Regions from separate parts of the Micromonospora humida genome, predicted to be linked through region 1. Evidence: predicted binding sites of a transcription regulator. Region 1 holds the regulator's gene; the other holds the start of a gene.
What was found. Region 1 encodes HspR, which represses chaperone genes until heat shock. Its sites were predicted from a motif close to TTGAGTNNNNNNNACTCAA; they were not measured.

Region 1 (3,408 bases):
GGCGACGACGCCAAACGCCGCGAGTACGACGAGATGCGCTCGCTGTTCGGCTCGGGCGCGTTCCGGCGGGGCGCCCGCGGCCCGGGTCAGCCCGGCGGGGTCCCGTTCGACGTCTCCGACCTGTTCGGCGGCGGTGGGGGCGGGGACAACCGGTTCGGTGGTGGCGGCTTCACCGACCTGTTCAGTTCGATCTTCTCCGGCGGTGGTGGCGCCGGCCCGACCCGGGCGCGTGGACCGGCCCGGGGCCGGGACGTGGAGGCCGAGGTCGCGCTCGACTTCGGCGACGCCGTCCGGGGCGTCACCCTGCCGTTGACGTTGCGCGCCCCCGGGGTCTGCGACACCTGCCACGGCAACGGCGCGAAGCCGGGTACCCAGCCGACCGCCTGCCCGGTCTGTCACGGTGCCGGGGTGACCACCCGGGACCAGGGGTCGTTCAGCTTCTCCGAGCCGTGCCGCAACTGCCAGGGCGTCGGGACGGTCGTCGAGGAGAAGTGCCCCGAGTGCCAGGGCACCGGCGGGGTCACCAAGGCCCGCACGCTCAACGTCCGGTTCCCCGCCGGGGTGGCCGACGGCCAGCGGATCAGGCTGGCCGGGCGGGGCGAGCCGGGGCAGCGCGGTGGGCCGGCGGGTGACCTGTTCGTGCAGGTGAAGGTCCGGCCGGACGACCTGTTCGGGCGTACCGGTGACGACCTGACGCTGGCCGTGCCGATCACCTTCGCCGAGGCGGTGCTCGGCACCGACCTGCGGGTACCCACGCTGGACGGCGCGGTGACCCTGCGCGTCCCGCCGGGCACCCCGTCCGGGCGGGTGCTGCGGGCCCGCGGCAAGGGTGTCGTACGACGGGACGGGCGGGCCGGCGACCTGCTGGTCACGCTGGATGTGGTGGTGCCGGCGACGGTGTCGGACGAGGCGCGGGCGGCGCTGGAGTCGTTCGCCGGGGCGACGCCGCCGGCCGCCCGGGAACATCTCGACGCGCGGGTGCGTCGGGTCGGTTGACCGGTGGACGGGTGCGGAGGTGAGTGGGATGTCGGACGGGTTCGTCGGTTCGGGTGACCCTGCCTACGAGGCCAAGGTGCTGATGATCTCGGTTGCGGCACGGATGGCGGGCATGCACCCGCAGACGCTGCGCCAGTACGACCGGCTCGGCCTGGTGCAGGCCGGCCGGGCGGCCGGTGGCGGTCGACGGTACAGCGTGCGGGACGTCGTCCTGCTGCGCGAGGTGCAGCGGCTCAGCCAGGACGAGGGCGTCAACCTGGCCGGGGTGAAGCGGATCATCGGGCTGGAACGCCTGGTGGAGCAGGCCCAGCAGCGGGTGGCCCGGCTGGAGGCGGAGCTGGACGCCGCGTACCGGCGGATCGCCGAGCTGGAGACGCTGGCCAGCGGCTTCTCCCGGGGCGACCTGGTGCCGACCAGCCGCACCTCGACGGCGCTGGTGGTCTGGCGTCCCCGCCGCACCGGCCCCACATGATCGACACCTCTGGTCGGGTGGTCCGGTGCCCTCGCCGCACCCGACCGGCATGATCAACACTTCTGGGCGCGAATAGCGGCATCCCCTCGACGGGATGCCGCTATTCGGCGTATCTGGAGTGAATCTCCCCGAGACGGGACGCTGACCGGCGGGGTTCAGGCATTCCCCCGCCGGGAGCAGGGCTGTCCCGTTAACCTGTGAATCAGGCGCAAGCGGACCAATCCGGACTCCGACAGCGGGGGGAACCGTGGCGGAATCGGCGAAGAAGGTGGCCCGGCAGGCGGAGGAGCGGCTCGACCAGGTGGCCGAGAACGTCCGGGAGAAGTTCGACCGGGTCACCCGGGGCACGTTCTCCGACACCGTGAAGGACGGCAGGTTCGCCGACCGGAACGCCCGCAGGGCGAACCGGGGGCAGGCCGAGCCGAAACGCGGCGACCAGGGCGGATCGCAACGCTGACGATCCGCCGACGTGCGGGCCGGGACCCACGGGGGGTCCCGGCCCGTTCGCCGTCCGGACGTGCTGGGGCGGCTCCGGCCCGACCGCGACGTCAGCCGAGGCGGCGGTTGTCCCGGACCAGGCCGCCCTCGCACCAGTCGTGGTAGGTGAAGAGTTCCTGCCGGGCCAGCAGCATCCGGCTGTTGTGCGCCCAGTTGCGCACCAACTCGTCGCCGTCGCGCTCGGCCTGCTCCACCAGCCTGCGGAACCGACGCCGGGGGTGGGCGCGGAACTTCGTCCGGATGCCGTCGGCGGCGTAGATGTAGAGGCAGTGCAGGGCGAAGCGGCGGGCCGGGCAGGCCGGGTCCCGGGCCAGCTCGAAGAGGGTGAGCACCAGGTGGTCACCCGCCACCAGCAGGTCCCAGTCCTGGGGCAGCGAGGTCAACGGCACCGAGTCGGGTTGGTACGCCCAGGCCCGCAACTCCGCCGGTGACGGGTCGACGGGGTTGGCGAAGCCGCGGAACGTCGGACCGTGCGCGCTCACCCGGCAACCTTCCCGCTCACGCCCGCGGGATGCCTCCGTCCGCCCGCGAGACCCTGGCCTGCTGGGGCGCAACGCTAGCCGCCGTCACCCGGCCGGCGGAAGACCTGCCGGGAAGCAATTCGGCAACGGATGCCCTGGCCAGGCCGATCCGCGCGGTCGACCTGGCCAGGCGAAACTCAGTCCGTGGCCGGTACCGGCCGGGCCTGGCGGGCGGCGATCCTCCGCCGCACCCGCTGCTTGAACCAGCGCATGTCGGGCAGCCGGGCGAGCATCGGACCGGTGATCACGGTGATCAGCACGTACGCCGTGGCGAGCGCGGCCAGCTTGGGTTCGACGGTGCCGGCGGCGACCGCGAGACCGGCGATGACGATGGAGAACTCACCGCGGGGCATCAGGGCGAAACCGGCCCGCCACCGGCCTGGCTCGGCGATCCCGGCCCGGCGGGCCGCCAGGTAGCCGGTGACCAGCTTCGTCCCCATGGTGACCACGGCCAGCGCGATCGCGGGCAGCAGCACCGGCGGCATGTCCCGGGGGTCGGTGACCAGGCCGAAGAAGACGAAGAAGACGGCGGCGAAGAGGTCCCGCAGCGGGGAGAGCAGTTCGGTGGCGTGGTGCGCCACCGGCCCGGACAGGGCGATGCCGACCAGGAACGCCCCGACGGCGGCGGAGACCTGGAGCCGGGCGGCGATCCCGGCGACCAGCAGGGTCAGGCCGAGCACCCCGAGCAGCAGCGCCTCCGGGTCCTTCGCCGACAGGGCGGCGGAGATCAGGTGGCCGAAGCGGATGGCGACGACCAGCACGACCACCACGGTGAGCACCGCGATGCCCAACGCTATGCCGCCCTTGACCAGGCCCACGCCGGCCAGCAGTGCGGTCACCAGCGGCAGGTAGAGCGCCATCGCCAGGTCCTCGATGACCAGCACGGACAGGATGACCGGGGTTTCCCGGTTACCGACCCGG
Region 2 (3,408 bases), on a different contig from region 1:
GCGCTCGTCGTCTTCGGCGGTATCGCCGCCGTCACCCAGATCTCCTCGGCCGGGGACAAGCCGAGGCAGCAGACCCGCAACGTCTCGTCGGCCTGCGTCGCACCGAGCCCCGGTGCCACCTCGCCGAGCGGGCGCGGCAGCACCACCCAGACGTGGCAGAACGGCAGATGGGTCCGCAACCACTGGGGTGACGGGCAGATGTCCGTCGCCGAGTGCCAGGCCGTCAAGGCCGGCAACGCGCCGGTGACCACGCTGGCCTCGACGGTGGCCTGCCCGGAGGTCACCCCCCGGCTGCCGCAGATCCCGGCCCAGGCCAAGGCCGAGGTGGACAAGGAACTCGCCCTGCTCAAGACCCAGATCGACGACGCCAACAAGCGGTTGGCGGCCGAGGGGCGCAACGGCAAGGCGTTCATCGACAACGCCATCCTCGGCCCGCTGGCCGACAAGCGCCGGTCGGCGCTGAACCGGATCGCCACCGCGATCGGCCGCTTCGCCCAGCGCCCGCAGGGCCTGGAGCAGCTCGCCGGCTGCCAGGTGGCGGCCAACAACGGCGGCAACAACGGTGGTCAGAACGGCAACAACGGCGGCCAGAACGGCAACAACGGGAACAACGGCGGCCAGAACGGCAACAACGGCGGCCAGAACAACAACGGCGGTAACAACGGCAACAACGGCAACGCGCTGGGCGTGCTGGCCAAGGACTGCGCCAACAGCCGGTTGCAGGCGCACGACGGCTTCCAGAACGGCAACCGGTGCGTCAGCACCGCGTTCGGCGAGGTGGGCGCGGCGGCCAACAACCCGTCGCTGCTGATCACCCAGTTCCCCAACCAGGTACAGCGCAACCAGGCGTTCACCCTGAAGGTCTCCACCCGAAACCTGGTCCGTGACCGGTTCCTGGCGGCCGGCCAGGGCGGCTACTACCTGGAGAGTTCGGTGCTCAACGGTCAGGGCCTGACCCGCGGTCACTTCCACACCGCCTGCCGGATGCTCCAGAACACCAACCAGGCGCCCTCGAACCCGCAGGACGTGCCGGCGTTCTTCGTCGCCACCGAGGACGGCAAGGGCGGCAACCAGGCCGACGACGTGACCATCCAGATCCCGGGCCTGCCGCAGTCGGGTACGGCGCAGTGCGCGGTCTGGGCCGGCGACGGCTCGCACCGGGTGCCGATGATGGAGCGGGCCAACCAGACCCCCGCCTTCGACGTGGTGCGCATCCGGGTCAACTGACCCGAGCGGCAACGACTGCGGGCCACCCCGGGAATTCCCGGGGTGGCCCGCAGTCGTTGCGTGCCCGCCCCGGGTGCGTGCGGCGGGCGGACAGCGTACCGGCGGATGTTTTCGGTGCGGGGTCGTCGGATGGAAATTGTGGACACGGCAAAAACGCCGGGGTCACGCTGATATCCCAGCGTGACCCCGGCGTGCCCGTTCGTGATCCGGCCCGCTGTCAGCGGTTCTTCCACGCCTCCACGACCGAGACCGGGATGCGCCCGCGCTCGGAGATTTCGTGTCCGTTCTTGGTCGCCCATTCCCGGATGGCGCGGTTCTGCTCGCGATCCATTCCCGAGACGCCGGGCCGGGCGGGGCGCCGGGCGGGGCGACCGGCCTCGACGGCACCTCGGCCCATTCGACGGCCAGCGGTGATGTAGGCGTCGAGCGCCTTGCGCAGCACCCCCGCGTTCTCGTCGGAGAGGTCGATGGTGTACGCCGCCCCATCCAGGCTGAACTCGACGGTCCGATCGGCCTTTCCGCCGTCGAGGTCGTCGGTCAGAACGGTGATTACTTTCCTTGCCATCGCCATTACTCCCTGTGGTGATCGGGGTGTGCTAAGAGTTTGACGTATCTGACGGCAAATCCGCAACAATATGCCTCCCTTTCATTTGGCGGGTCGCGCCAATCCTGGGAAATCCGGGTGCGGCCAATGCTGGCCGGCGGTGGCGGTACGGCTGGGATGTGTCCTGAGTCACACGTCGGAACATAGGGCACGGTTTGTGACTTGAGTGAGACACGCTCAACCTCAAGTGATGGCAGGTGCTCGATGGCAACCCTTCCGGTACTTCCCCTGACCGACGTCGTCCTGCTGCCCGGCATGGTCATCCCGGTGACCCTCGACCCGACCACCCAGGCCGCCGTCGACGCCGCCCGGGCCAGCGGCGACAAGACCCTGCTCGCCGTCCCCCGCATCGACGGCGAGTACGGCCCCGTCGGCACGATCGCCACCATCGAGAAGGTGGGCCGCCTTCCCGACGGTGAGCCCGCCGCCGTGGTGCGTGGCCTCGCCCGCGCCCGGATCGGCTCCGGCGTCCCCGGACCCGGCGCGGCCCTCTGGGTGGAGGCCACCCGGATCGACGAACCCGCCCCCGCCGGCCGCGCCCGCGACCTGGCCCGCGAGTACCGCGCCCTGATGACCTCCGTGCTCCAGCAGCGGGGCGCCTGGCAGGTCATCGACGCGATGGAGCGGATGACCGACCTGTCCGAACTGGCCGACGCGGCCGGCTACGCGCCCTGGCTCAGCCTGGCGCAGAAGACCGAACTGCTCGCCGCCCAGGACGTCACCGCCCGGCTGGAACTGCTCGTCGGCTGGGTGAAGGACCACCTGGCCGAGCAGGAGGTCACCGAGCAGATCAACAGCGACGTCCGGGAGGGGCTGGAGAAGTCCCAACGGGAGTTCCTGCTCCGCCAGCAGCTCGCCGCGATCCGCAAGGAACTCGGCGAGGACGAGCCGGACGGCTCCGCCGACTACCGCTCCCGGGTGGAGTCCGCCGACCTGCCGGACAAGGTCCGCGAGGCGGCGCTGCGCGAGGTCGGCAAGCTGGAGCGGGCCAGCGACGCCTCGCCCGAGGCGGGCTGGATCCGCACCTGGCTGGACACGGTGCTGGAGATGCCGTGGAGCACGCGTACCGAGGACAACACCGACCTGACGGCGGCGCGGGCGGTGCTCGACGCCGACCACGCCGGCCTGGCCGACGTCAAGGACCGCATCCTGGAATACCTGGCGGTGCGCAACCGGCGGGCCGAGCGCAACCTCGGGGTGGTCGGTGGCCGCGGCTCCGGCGCGGTGCTCGCCCTCGCCGGCCCGCCCGGAGTCGGCAAGACCAGCCTGGGCGAGTCGGTCGCCCGTGCCCTCGGCCGCAACTTCGTCCGGGTCTCCCTCGGCGGCGTCCGTGACGAGGCCGAGATCCGCGGCCACCGGCGCACCTACGTCGGCGCGCTGCCCGGCCGGATCGTCCGCGCGCTGCGCGAGGCCGGCTCGATGAACCCGGTGGTGCTCCTCGACGAGGTCGACAAGCTCGCCGTCGGGTACGCCGGGGATCCGGCCGCCGCCCTGCTGGAGGTGCTCGACCCGGCCCAGAACCACACCTTCCGCGACCACTACCTCGAAGTCGACCTCGACCTGTCCGACGTGCTCTT

Region 2: the regulator HspR is predicted to act here: its motif matches at 1,994-2,012, upstream of lon (endopeptidase La).

Annotation. Positions count from the first base shown of each region.
Region 1 is NZ_JAFEUC010000022.1:85,242-88,649, reverse strand. It holds gene dnaJ (molecular chaperone DnaJ) at 1-996, shown strand, start outside; gene JQX11_RS31120 (heat shock protein transcriptional repressor HspR) at 1,025-1,468, shown strand; gene JQX11_RS31115 (hypothetical protein) at 1,716-1,925, shown strand; gene JQX11_RS31110 (hypothetical protein) at 2,017-2,448, opposite strand; gene JQX11_RS31105 (cation:proton antiporter) at 2,625-3,408, opposite strand, start outside.
Region 2 is NZ_JAFEUC010000001.1:35,611-39,018, reverse strand. It holds gene JQX11_RS00160 (hypothetical protein) at 1-1,227, shown strand, start outside; gene JQX11_RS00155 (histone-like nucleoid-structuring protein Lsr2) at 1,445-1,792, opposite strand; gene lon (endopeptidase La) at 2,036-3,408, shown strand, end outside.